2 regions of the Lentibacillus sp. L22 genome follow, and region 2 is predicted to be linked to the other one. Evidence: riboswitches for the same ligand, from Rfam matches in the RefSeq annotation. Region 2 holds a riboswitch; the other holds the start of a gene.
What was found. A riboswitch is a leader RNA that binds a small molecule or an ion and turns the genes downstream of it on or off. The one in region 2 is predicted to bind S-adenosylmethionine.
Positions count from the first base shown of each region.

Region 1: linked by a shared signal. The riboswitch ahead of ABRT01_RS00145 (M20 metallopeptidase family protein) and the one ahead of ABRT01_RS01410 (phosphoadenylyl-sulfate reductase) in region 2 are both predicted to bind S-adenosylmethionine.

Region 1 is NZ_JBFNXI010000001.1:26,445-33,201, reverse strand. Features, by position in the region: gene ABRT01_RS00155 (ABC transporter substrate-binding protein) at 1-854, opposite strand, end outside; gene ABRT01_RS00150 (ABC transporter substrate-binding protein) at 1,149-2,756, opposite strand; gene ABRT01_RS00145 (M20 metallopeptidase family protein) at 2,785-3,981, opposite strand; SAM riboswitch class I at 4,076-4,180, opposite strand; gene ABRT01_RS00140 (DNA polymerase IV) at 4,311-5,558, opposite strand; gene ABRT01_RS00135 (M20/M25/M40 family metallo-hydrolase) at 5,655-6,757, opposite strand, start outside.
Region 2 is NZ_JBFNXI010000002.1:96,956-103,712, forward strand. Features, by position in the region: gene cysI (assimilatory sulfite reductase (NADPH) hemoprotein subunit) at 1-1,095, opposite strand, end outside; gene ABRT01_RS01405 (assimilatory sulfite reductase (NADPH) flavoprotein subunit) at 1,136-2,974, opposite strand; gene ABRT01_RS01410 (phosphoadenylyl-sulfate reductase) at 3,074-3,808, opposite strand; SAM riboswitch class I at 3,915-4,016, opposite strand; gene ABRT01_RS01415 (IclR family transcriptional regulator) at 4,181-4,942, opposite strand; gene ABRT01_RS01420 (CaiB/BaiF CoA transferase family protein) at 5,049-6,269, opposite strand; gene ABRT01_RS01425 (acyl-CoA dehydrogenase family protein) at 6,378-6,757, opposite strand, start outside.

The sequences.
Region 1 (6,757 bases), on a different contig from region 2:
CTTTCGACCATTTGATATAAATCCGGTGGTACTTGTTGCACATAATCATATAGATCCGTTTTTAAACCATTAATCATTACTTGTGGATCTTTGACAATTTGAAACTTAATTTCATCCAAGTAAGCTACTTTCTTCCCAGTTAACCCGCCCCAGTCGGTTTCATCTCGAGCAGAATAATCCTCGAATTTAGCAAGGACAATTTCACTTCCGCGGTCCCATGTTTCAAATTTAAATGGACCGGTACCTACAAGTTGCTCTGGTTGCAATGGTTGTTCCCCAGCGTCTTTAGCAATCTTCTCCGGGATAATGGTAAGCGCCGATTTTGGTGCAGCCATATCCGCCAAAAGTGGGCTATATACTTGGTTTAACGTTATCTCAACCGTATGTTCATCTGTTGCTTTTACCTGATCAATGTATTCGCTGGCGATAGTTCCAACAGAAGATACCTTTCTCCATCGGTCAATCGATGCAACCACATCATCCGCGGTAACAGCAGAACCATCGTGAAAGTTCACATCTTTACGAATATTGATTGTATAGGTTTTTTGGTCATCACTTATTTCATAATCCTCCGCAATCATTGGTCTAGGTTTGTAGTCTTTATCTAGTGCAAACAGTGTTTCAAATATATGCCAGCCTACATCCCGGGTTACTGTGGCCCCTGTATACATCCAGTCAATCGTGTCTGGATCGGCGGATATCGCGACATTTAATGTTCCGCCTTCTGTTGGTTTTTGCTTAGCGGAGTCTGTATTTCCGTCTGAAGCGGCATCTTTACTACAGCCGATGAGACCACTCATTAGAAACAGACCTAATATTGCAATAAAAATATGATTATATTTTTTGATATTCACGGTAATCCCCCATTTACACCTTATCAGTAATTCTATAAAACTATCTATCATCCTTATAATTTTTTATTCTCTTCTGTACTTTTAAGCCAATACCTCTTTATATTTTTCACACAGTATAAAAGCGTCTTTTATCGATAAAATATACAGTAACGAGTTCGCAATTAGGGTTCAAAAACAAAAGTAATCCCACCATTTAACTTATGTATTAAAATTTAATACGTGAACTAAAATTTCGTCATTATCTTGTAGTTATGTAAAACGGAAGCCCGTTATAAACGGGACCTCCGTTACATTCTACTCCATTTGTTTCCAGGTGTTCCAAAAACGAGGTCCAACCCAGTTCTCCAAATGACGAACTTTATTACTTTTGGCGTCAAACCGCTTCACATTAGAAATTTTTATAAATGGTAGTTCATCATATATGGTTTGATTCATTTCACCTAAAATTTCTTGTTTCTCTTCCGTTGATTTGGCCGTTCCCCACTGATTTATTAATTCTTCCCAGCGTTCGCTTGTATACCAGCCGCTTCTTGCCGCATTTAACTCCAGCATACCAAGTTCACTAGGAGAAAACCGGGTAGACCAACCAATAACAACTAAATCCCAATTCGATGGATCCATCCATTTTTCCAGATAGGTCGCCCATTCATAAGGTTCTAACTTCACCTTAAATCCTATTTCTTCCATTTGTTGTTTGGCAATTTGCGCAATCTTCTCATACTCCGCTGTGTCATTGGAATATAAAATGGTCAGCGTCTTCCCATTATAATTTGACTCATTAAGCAGTTCTTTTGCTTTCTGCTTGTCATAAGCTAAATAGTTGTCTATTCCTTTATCTGAATAAAGTTCCCCTTGTTCCGGATCAAATAATGCTCCATCAAAACTATAAAATTGTTCATTTCCGTATGCAGCCTGAGCAATTGACTTTTTATCCAATGCGTATTGAAGCGCCTGACGAGCCTTAATATCGTCAAACGGAGCCTCTGTTTTATCCATTGAAATAATGTTATACCCATTCATGTAGGTAACCGGGTCTAATTCTGCATTAGCATCAATAACATCAAACAAATCGGCTGGAATGCTTTCAACATAATCGTATATTCCTGTCTTTAATCCATTTACCATTACTTGTGGGTCTTTCACAATTTGAAAATTAAGTTTATCAAGGTAAGCCACTTTCTCTCCGGTTAAACCATTCCAATCTGTTTCTTCACGAGCTGTGTAATCATCAAACCGGGTTAAAACAATTTCATTTCCTTTATCCCATTTTTCAAATTGATATGGGCCAGTTCCAATAAGCTGGTTCTGCTTAAGCGGCTTATCATCTGCTTCGTTGGCAATTTCCTCAGGTATGACAATCAAGGCTGATTTTGGAGCAGTCATATCGGAAACAAAAGCATGGTAAATTTCCTTTAATTTAATTTCAACCGTATACGCATCAATCGCTTTTACTCGCTTAATATATTTACCAGTAATCTTCCCGACAGAGGATACTTTTTCCCAACGTTCAATGGAGGCAACAACGTCATCAGCTGTCACGGTGGCGCCATTATGAAATTTCACCCCTTTACGCAACTGAATAGTATAGGTCTTTTCGTCATCACTAAGCTTATAGTCCTTTGCAATCATTGGTTTTGCACCAAAATCCTGATCTAAGGCAAATAGAGTTTCAAACATATTCCAAGCGATGTCTCTTGTGGCAGTCGCAGAAATATACATCCAGTCAAGGGAATCCGGCTCAGATCCGATCGCCACATTCAGCTCTCCTCCCTTAACCGGGGTACCGTCTGTTTCTTTATCTGCATTCTGACTGTTACTATCCTTTGAACAGCCAATTAAACCAATAATGACTAATGAGATTATTAAACGTAATATGATTTGCAATGATTTGTAAACCTTCATCACACTCCCCCATGTTCATCGCTCATATTTAAAACAAATAATAAGAAACAATTTTCGTAAATGCCTTTTCAATATTCAACAACGCCCGCTCATCGATATCAAAATTCGGGTGATGATGTGGGAAATGTGTGCTTTCATCATCATTTCGTGAACCAACCCGGAAGTATGTACCTGGTTTTTCTAATAGAAAGTAGGAGAAATCTTCAGCACCCATGCCTGTTTCAAGATCAACAACCGAACTCTCTAAAAAAGTTTCACTTAATAGCTTTTTGACTGTTTCCGTTTCTGTTTGATGGTTATACAATGCTGGATAACCAAATAAATAATCTATTTTCGCTGTTGCCTGAAAACCGGCTGCAATGCCGTTTACAATTGAATAAATCTGCTCGCTCACTTGCGTTCTTACTTTTTCATCAAATGTACGTACCGTTCCTTCCAATCGTGCAGTTTCAGGGATAACGTTAAATGCATTTCCCGCCTGAAACACACCAAGCGTGACGACCGCCGATTTTAATGGATCGACTCTCCGGCTGACGATTTTTTGCAAGGCATTGACAATATCACTGCCAATAACAATCGGATCATTGGATTGATGTGGCCTTGCTCCATGGCCTCCAGTTCCTTCAATTGTAATTTCAAATTTGTCGACTGCAGCTGCTTTATATCCTGCCCCTACACCAATTTTCCCCAATGGAATGTCAGATGCAAGATGTGCAGCGAATACGTAGTCTACGCCATCTAGTACATTTTCTTCTATCATATATTTTGCTCCCCCGGGAGGCAGCTCTTCAGCAGGTTGGAAAATGAAGATGATCGTACCATTTATATACCGGCGATACTTGCTGAGGGTTTTAGCTGTTCCCAATAAAGCAGCGGTATGACCATCATGACCGCATGCATGCATGACACCAGGGTTTAATGATTTATATGGTACATCCTTTTGATCTTCAATCGGCAAGGCATCGAAATCTGCGCGCAATGCAATTGTTTTTCCGGGTTGATTTCCTTCCAAAATGCCGATGAGTCCATTACCACCAATGTTTGTCCTTACCTTCAGTCCGAATCCGATCAGTTTTTCTTCAATAAATTTAGCAGTGTTTTCTTCTTGAAATGAAAGTTCCGGGTGTTGGTGCATATACCTTCTCCAACCGATAATTTCCTCCAAATTCTGATCCAGCTCTGAATAAATCGATTCAAGAATATTGTTTTGCTCCTTAATGTTCATGCTCCGTCTCCCCCTTTTTATGATTAAATAGCTAAAAAATCCTCTTCCTTTAAGACAAGAAGAGGGTAAACCACATTTAATCACATATGGCTCCTTCTTATCTTCTGAACACATACACGTTCACAGGAATTAGCACAGTACTGCCACAGTCTGTTGCCAGGCATCACAGGGCCAGTCCCTCCACCTTTCTTGATAAGAATCTTTAATTGTTGATTGGTTTTAATGTTAACAATACTGGTAGGGATTGTCAACATAAAATACGCAGCCCACATACATTTTATGCTTGATCCCCACAAAAAAGCCCACACCATATATAATGATGTGAGCACTTATCTCTTGTAATCATCCAGAAAATCCTTTTGAAAACTTGTATGTGGTTGTTCATCCTTTTCAAGATTCGTCAACTTCCTAAATGGGTTTTTGCCGTATTTTGTGGTTAATTCATCAATTGCCTTATTGAGCTTTTCCTTTTCCGCTTCCTGCTCATACGTGAATAAATCCAGTTGGTAGGCGATATTTTGTTTCTCATCCACATCCTGAACCGTTATACCAAGCAAACGGATTGGCTCCAAATTCCAGTGTTTTTGAAATAATTCATTGGCAACTTGAAGAATATCCTCTTTTGTCTCAATATATGTTTGCAGTTTTTTGCTTCTGGTAATTGTTTTGTGGTCATGATAGCGAATCATGATTTGAACACTGCTTCCTGCTGCCTGTTTTCGTCTCATCCTGCGTTCCACATTTTCAGCAAGCTGGTGCATCAGTTTGCGGATTTCTGTTTCATCGGTCGTATCTTCAGGTAATGTTTGTGAACTGCCAATGCTTTTAAACTCATTAACAGCATCTGGATCAACCGGCCTTGGATCCACGCCATTAGCCCGGTTTTGTAATCGTTCTCCGTTAACTCCCAAAACCTGTTTAAGCCGGTATACATCATGACGGGCCAAATCACCAATGGTTATGACATCAATCGCGTTTAATTTACGGGCTGTTTTTTCCCCAACGCCATACATTTCACCAACTGGAAGTGGCCATAACTTCTGAGGAAGATCACGCTTACGAAGAATGGTAATCCCCATTGGCTTTTTCATATCGGAGGCCATTTTTGCCAAAAATTTATTTGGCGCAATGCCAATGCTGCAAGGTAAATCCAGCTCGTTTTTGATTTGTTTCTGCAATTTTTCAGCAATCGTAATCGGATCGCCAAGCTGTTCGCATTCCGTAATATCCATATAACCTTCGTCAATGGAGACCGGTTGTACGAACGGGGTGATTGCAGCAAGCATTTTAAACATTTCCGTTGAAGCGGTTCGATATCGATCAAAATTAGGTCTCATGACAATCAAATTGGGACATAGTTTGCGTGCCTGCCACAATGTCATCGTTGTTTTAACCCCTTTTTCCCTGGCCTCGTAACTGCTGGTTACCACAATTCCTTTTCGTTCCTCAGGATTTCCGGCAATTGCCAGCGGTTTCCCTTTTAGCTTAGGATTATAAGCCATTTCAACTGATGCATAAAAACAATTCATATCAATATGGAAAATTACCCGCCCGTTTTTCGGATACCATTGAGACATGTTATCCACCCTTTGCGAACTGTTGTTTCTAACATTATAACATATATGAAAGAAGGGCTGGAATATCCCAGCCCTTCTTTCGTGAAATTCCAGTTATTATTGTTTGGCTGCTTCTTGAGCAATTGCAGTGATTAATTCCGTAACTTTGACCAGTTCGTCAACAGGAATGCGTTCATTGGTCGTATGAATATCCTCATAACCAACGGCTAAATTCACCGTTGGAATGCCAAAGCCAGCAATCACGTTCGCATCACTACCGCCGCCGCTTTTTAACAATTTGCTCTCCCTGCCGATTGCTTTGGCAGCATTGCGAGCTACTTCAACAACTTGATCACCCTGTGTTTGCTTGAAACCTGGGTACATCACTTTCACATTTACTTCAGCACTGCCTCCAAGTTCGTTCGCCGTTGATTCAAATGCTTCTTTCATTTTCGCCACCTGTTCCTCCATCTTTTTCGGAACTAGCGAGCGTGCTTCCGCTAATATTTCCACATAATCGCAAACAATGTTCGTCTGTTTTCCACCTTCGAATCGGCCAATATTGGCAGTCGTTTCTTCATCAATTCGGCCCAAAGGCATTTTTGCAACCGCTTTGGCTGCAAGGGTGATGGCCGATATACCATTCTCCGGTGCAACCCCGGCATGGGCAGTCTTTCCTTTCATGACCGCAAATATTTTGGCCTGCGTAGGTGCGGCAACAACAATATCCCCTACCGTACCATCACTATCAATTGCATAGCCGTATTTCGCCTTAAGCATTGCCGGATCCAAGGATTTTGCACCAACTAAACCGGATTCTTCTCCTACCGTGATAACGAATTGGATATCACCATGTTCGATCTCGTTTTCTTTTAAAGTACGAATCATTTCCAGGATAGCCGCTAGTCCGGCTTTATCATCAGAGCCAAGAATGGTTGTTCCATCAGAAACAATATATCCATCCTGAATGGAGGGTTTGACACCATTTCCAGGGACAACTGTATCCATATGTGATGTAAAATAAATCGTATCCACATTGTCCTTTGTTCCTTCCAAATGGCAAATTAAGTTTCCTGCACCATGTCCTGTCTCTGACTTACTATCATCTTCTACAACATCAAGACCTAAGTCTGTAAACTTTTGTTTTAAGACCTCTGCTATTTTACTTTCCTGACCTGTTTCCGAATCAATCTGCACTAATTCCATAAATTCTTCTACTA
Region 2 (6,757 bases):
ACCATTTTGCAGAAATAACGTTAGGTGCCATTTACCATCACCCTTTACCCAGCCATATCGATCCCCATTACGAGCAAAATGATAAGGATGTGCGGCCTCTAATTCCCAACCGAGACGTTCAGTTAACTCAGTCTTAAACCAATCCAGACCATGGGCGTCGATCGTATACTTGAAACGGGCGTTCTTCCGATTCGAGCGATTACCATAATCTCGTTGAATCGTCATGACTTTCTCCGCTACCTCGATGACATTATCCTTTGAACAAAAGCCAATCACTTTTGCAACCTGTGGATATGTTTCCGGTTCACCATGGGTGCTTCCCATACCACCGCCAACCGCTATATTAAATCCTATTAATTTTCCGTCTCCCAGGATCGCAATCAGTCCGAGATCCTGTGAAAACACATCAATGTCGTTGGATGGTGGAACCGCTAAACCAATTTTAAATTTTCTCGGCAGGTAAAAGCGGCCATACAATGGTTCGATATCCTCTTGCTCTTTGGTATCAACCACTTTCATCTTATCCAGCCAAATCTCGTGGTAAGCGTTTGTTTTTGGTGACAAGTGTTCACTGATTTGTTGGGAAAGCTCGTAAACTTCTTTATGAACTGCAGATTGATACGGATTCGGGTTACACATGACATTCCGGTTAACGTCACCACAAGCAGCCAAGGTATTCATCAATGCCTCATTCACTTCTTTGATCGTCTGCTTTAGGTTCCATTTTAGAATCCCATGCATTTGAAATGATTGCCTTGTCGTTAATTTCAAAGTGTCATCCGCATATTTGGTTGCTAAATCGTCCATAACCAGCCACTGTTCAGGCGTTGCGACACCACCTGGGGCTCGCACACGTAACATGAATTGGTAAGCCGGTTCCAGTTTTTTACGACGTCGTTCATCCCGAATATCCCGGTCATCCTGCTGGTAGCTTCCATGAAACTTTAACAGCTTCGTATCGTCATCCGATATAGCCCCTGTGATTCGATCCGCCAATCCTTGTTGAATCGTCCCCCGTAAATAGTTACTTTCATCCTTTATTCGTTCCAGATCACTCGGTGGCCCATCCTGTTTAAATGAATCATACGCTGCCATCGTCAAGCTCCTTCCCTTTTTGTCTTCTATTTCTTGCTCACTAATAGACATCCCGTTGATACCGTTTCTGCTGTCGCATTTCTTTCAAGTACTGTTCGGCTTCCTCATGCGTCATACCAGCTTCTTGTTCCACAATAGTGATTAGCGTTTGGTGAACATCCTTTGCCATTCGCTTTTCATCACCGCAGACATAAACGTGGGCACCTTCCTCGAGCCATTGATAAAGATCCCGGCTATTTTCCAGCATCATGTTTTGCACATATACTTTTTCCTTGGAATCACGTGAAAATGCGACATCCAATCGGGTTAGGTAACCTTCCTTCAACCAGTTTTGCCATTCGACTTGATAAAGGAAGTCACTAGTAAAATGTTGATCGCCAAAGAATAACCACGTTTTCCCTTTTGCTTCTAACTCTTCTCGTTCTTCCATAAAAGCCCGGTAAGGCGCGACTCCCGTACCAGGTCCAACCATAATCACGGGAACATCTGGATCGGCAGGAAGCTTAAAATTCGGATTATGCTGAATATAAACCGGTAATCGATCACCAGGTTCCAATCGTTCAGCCGTCTGAAGCGAACAGACACCAGCTCGATCGCGATTATGGGCATGATAGCGAACCGTTCCAATCGTTAAGTGAACTTCATCCGGATTTGCTTTATGGCTGCTTGTAATCGAATAAAGTCTTGGTGGTATCTTTCTAAGAATCTGTACAAATTCGCCTGGTGTCAGCTCCCGTGTTGGCGGAAAGTCATTGATCAAATCAAGCAAATCCCTGCCAACAAGATAATCTTTCAACGTTTCCTCCTGCCCTGGTGCAACTAAATCCACCAACTTATCATTTCGGAAAATCTCCGCCGCTTTTTGCATGAGTGGTTTTGTCAGACAGGTAATTTCCAGGTTTTTATGCAATGCATCATAAATCGAACGAATATCACCTTTTTTATTTACCGGTACAGTTTCTTCAGGATCCCAGTTCATCTCGTGGATCAGTTGATTTACCAGAATTGGATCGTTTTCCGGGATGATCCCTACACTATCACCCGGTTCAAAGGAAAAATTAGACCCCTCCAGTGATAATTCCAGATGACGCGTTTCTTTATTTGATCCGCGACCATTCAAATTGAGATTTTCCAAGATTTCTGCCTGAAATGGATTAGTTCTGGAATAGGTTGGCAGATCATGTTCTTGTGTTTGACTCCCCACCTGTTGGGTATGTGCATCGTCCGATTGCGGAACGGCTTTTTTCGCTTCACACACTTTTTCTAATACACCGTTTATCCATTCTTCTGCGGGTTCATCAAAATCAACATCACAATCAACCCGTGGATGAAGTCTTTCCCCACCTAACTCCTCCAACCGTTTATCAAAATCTTTCCCTGTTTGACAGAAAAACTCATAGGACTGATCCCCCAAGGAAAGTACCGAAAAACGCAAATCCTTTAGTTTCGGTGCTTTTCTGCTAAACAAATATTCGTAAAAGGAAACGGCATTATCTGGAGGATCTCCTTCTCCATGCGTGGCTGTCACAATCAGCAAGTCTTGCACATTCTTCAACTTTTTTACTTTAAAGTCATCCAGGGCCGAGCAGGTTACCTTAAAACCCTGCCCCTCTATTTTTTTAGTTAGCTCCTCTGCCAACGTCTGCCCATTACCGGTCTCGGATCCGAATAAAATGGTTACTTCTCTTAAAGCGGGTTGGTCGATATTGGTTGGTGCTTGCTCCTGATTTGGCACCGTCAACCCGTTTTGTACTGTCAGAGAAGCTGCCAAATATCCGCTCAGCCAAACTTTTTGCGTCTCTGTCAAGGTTGGAAGCAGACGTTGCAAAATATCGGTTTGTTCTTGACTAAATGGGCTATTGTTTACTTGTAATTCCAAAACAAATTCACCTCACAATAAACATAATTATATTTATTAAATGTATCGCTTTACTAAGGTTTAAAACAAACAGTGTCATTAGCCATTATATCAATAAGGTTACTGTCCGTTACTGCCTGGCAAATGCAATCCACACTCTGTTTTATTAAATCCTTGCCATCTGCCTGCTCTGGGATCATCAGAATCCGTTACTCGTGACGTACAAGGAATACAACCAATGCTTGGATATCCCTGATCATGTAGTTCATTATATGGCAAATCATTGTTTTTGATATACGCCCATACATCATCCCACGTCCAATGAATAAGCGGGCAAATCTTAATTGACTTGAAACGTTGATCCTTATTCACAAAATCAGTATGTTTACGACTTGCCGACTGCTCCCTGCGAAGACCGGAAATCCATGCAGGAGCGCCTTGTAAAACATCTTCCAGTGGTTTTATTTTCCGAATGAAACAACATTGATCCGGATTTCGTGTCCATAAGGCAGAACCATACTCCGCCGCTTGTTCTTCCAACGTTAGCTCTGGCTTTTTTAATTCAATGCGAAGATCGGGATATTTACCTTTTACCTTATCAATCAAATCATAGGTTTCTTGAAAATGAATCCCTGTATCTAAAAAAACAACGCTTGCATCTTGTTTCACCTTTGAAATTAAATCAATTAATACAATCCCCTCAGCACCAAAGCTACAAGCATAAACAACACCATCTCCGTATGAATCGTAAGCCCATTGTAAGATTGGAGATGCCCCTTGTGTCTCGTCAACCGGGTGAAAATCTTTAAAAGGGTCACCAGGAAAATTGTCGTACGTAATCGGGGACTTTTCCATTTATCATCCCTCCATAATAATTTGAGGTGAAAGTCGTGTATATAACCAGCCCCCCTCCAGCTTTGGAAGAAGAAGGGGGCAGAACTTAAATCCTAACCTAGCTCCCTTCTTATCTTTCAGACTATGTCTGCAGGATTTGGCACAGTGTTTCATACAACCTGTTGCCGAAGCTTCACCGGGCCTTTCCCTCCACCTCTCATGATAAGAAAACTTAAAATCAAACTAACTTTATAGGAATTGTATATTATTGAAAAAATGATGTCAATACTTATTTGAAAAATGGGCTTTAGGACACATAAATGTTTCTTTTTCCAATCTCTGTTCTGTAAAAAATAATGGGGCAGGAAATCCGATCCCCTGTCCCATCTATACTTAGTCTTGCTTGTATCCTAAAACATAAGAAATCTTAGCCGCCCCTTCCATCACTTTTTTTGCTACTTTGTACTTTTGCTTTTCATCATAATGATTTAAAGGAATAACACAAGTAATACAACCAATCACCTTTTGTGTCGAATCAAAAATTGGAGCGGCAGTACCTGATGCACCCGCCAATCGCTCACCTAAAGTAATCATATAGCCTTGTTCGCGTATTAGCTTTATTTCATCACAAATTTGTTCCTGTTCATCAATGTCAACCGCCTCTTTTTCAAAAATCCTCTGAATTTCATCATCATCCAAGTGAGCCAATACGACCTTTCCGCTTGCCGCAATATGGATAGATTGCAACACACCGATTTCCAGAACATATTGCAAAGGATTTTGGCTGTGTACGCCCTCAACAAAGGAAATCTTCCTATGCTGTGGATGATATAGTCCTAAATAGACAGATTCAGTAATCGTGGATGAAATTTCCTCCATGAATGTTCTGGCAACCTGTTTGATTTCTACTTGTGACGATATAATGGAAGCCATTCGAACGAGTTCGGGCCCAATGGTGTATTTTCCGGTTTGGGCGGATATACCTAATATGTTTTCATCTCTTAACGTTTTTAGATTACGATGCAAGGAGCTTACCGGTATTTCCAGATAACGTGCCAGTTCGTTTACTCCCCAGTCTGATTTTTCATCGGTAAATGCTCTGATGATTGCAAAAGCTTTGGAAATGACATTTGGATTAAAACGTGAATTCACCATATCGTACTCCCCCCCCCATATTAATAAATATTATGGGCTAGAAAAAAGGAACTTTCAACCAAATAGTCGTAGTGAACTGACCTGCATCTACTGGCCTCCTTTACCCCTAAATAGCCCCTTCTTCTTTTAATTGATCTATATCTTCTTTGGAAAGACTCATCTCTTGCTGCAAAAATAGTTCAGTGTGTTCTCCCAAAAGTGGGGGATGTTTTTTAATCGAAATTGGCGTTTTAGAAAAAATGACTGGATTTCGCACTAATTTCACCTTACCCAAAGTAGGGTGTGGTATTTCTTCAACCATTTTTCTTGATTGAACTTGCGGATGTTCAAACACCTCTTTTACATTATTGACCGGACCCGAAGGCACTCCTTTTTCCGAAAGTAGTGTAAACCATTCATTTGCATCTTTCCAAACCATTATTTTTTGTATCTTGTCTGTTAATTCTTCCCGATTTTGAATGCGTTTGGCATTTGTTTTAAATTTAGCCTCTTTACTCCATGAAGGCATGCCAAGTATTTCGGAAAACTTCTGAAACTGCCGATCATTCCCGCAGGCCACCATGAGAGGTTTATCCTTGCATTGAAATACCTGATAGGGAACAATATTGTTATGATTGTTCCCTACTCTTTTGGAAACATTCCCCTTCATTAAATAACTACTCGCGACATTTGCTAGAGAGCTAACTTGCACATCCAATAAAGAAATGTCAATCTGTTGACCTTCACCGGTTAAATCTCTAATCCTTATTGCTGAAAGAATACTAATTACTGTATATAATGAGCTCATAATGTCTACTACTGGCAGCCCGACACGTGTTGCTTCTCCATCTGGTTGACCAGTTACATCCATTAAACCGCCAACCGCCTGCAAAACCGGGTCAAAACCAGGTTCTTTAGCAAAAGGACCTGTTTGACCGTATCCAGTGACTGAGCACATAATTATTTTTGGATTGACCTTTTCCAAAGCAGAATACGCTAATCCTAAACGCTCCATCGTACCTGTTTTAAAATTTTCTATTACCACATCAGCATTTTTGACAAGATCTAAAAAAAGTTTTTTTCCCGACGCCTTTTTTAAATTCAATGTAATCGCTCGCTTATTACGGTTTGCCGATAGATAGTATGTACTTTCATTATCAACAAAAGGCCACCAATCACGAATACTATCGGTACCTCCTGGCGCTTCCACGCGAATCACATCGGCTCCTAGATCACCCAGTATCATCGATCCAGCCGGTCCCGCAAAAACCCTCGACAAATCAAGAACCCTTATATCCTCCAACGCTTGCTTCATTGTAAATTCCTCCTTATCTGATTGGGACAGCATATATCTAATGGAATAGTTCAGTTCGACGTTGTCTCTCCCCCTGTCCCACCACACACTCCATGTAAACGTTTTGGCAACAAAGGAAACATTTCTTGTCCACGTCCGACTCTATTGCAAATCACTCGCTAAATGAAACCGCCGTGGAATTTTATGCCGATTTGCATCCTTAATTCCCAATGCATCTTCCGCGATGAGGATTCGTTGAACATTTGGTGCACCTTCGCCCATGTGCAACATATTCGCATAGTTCATATACTTCATGATCGGATACTCGTCAGTCAAGGCATAACCACCAAAAATTTCATAGGCAGCACGAGTTGCTCGTGTTGTAATCTCGGAAGCAAAATATTTGGAATGTGCACTTTCTCGGGTTGCTGATTCACCTTTATCTTTTAAATAAGCACTTTTGTAAACTAGCATGCGAGCCGCTTCGACTTCGACTACCATATCGGCGATCAAGTGCTGAATCATTTGATAGTTTCCGATGG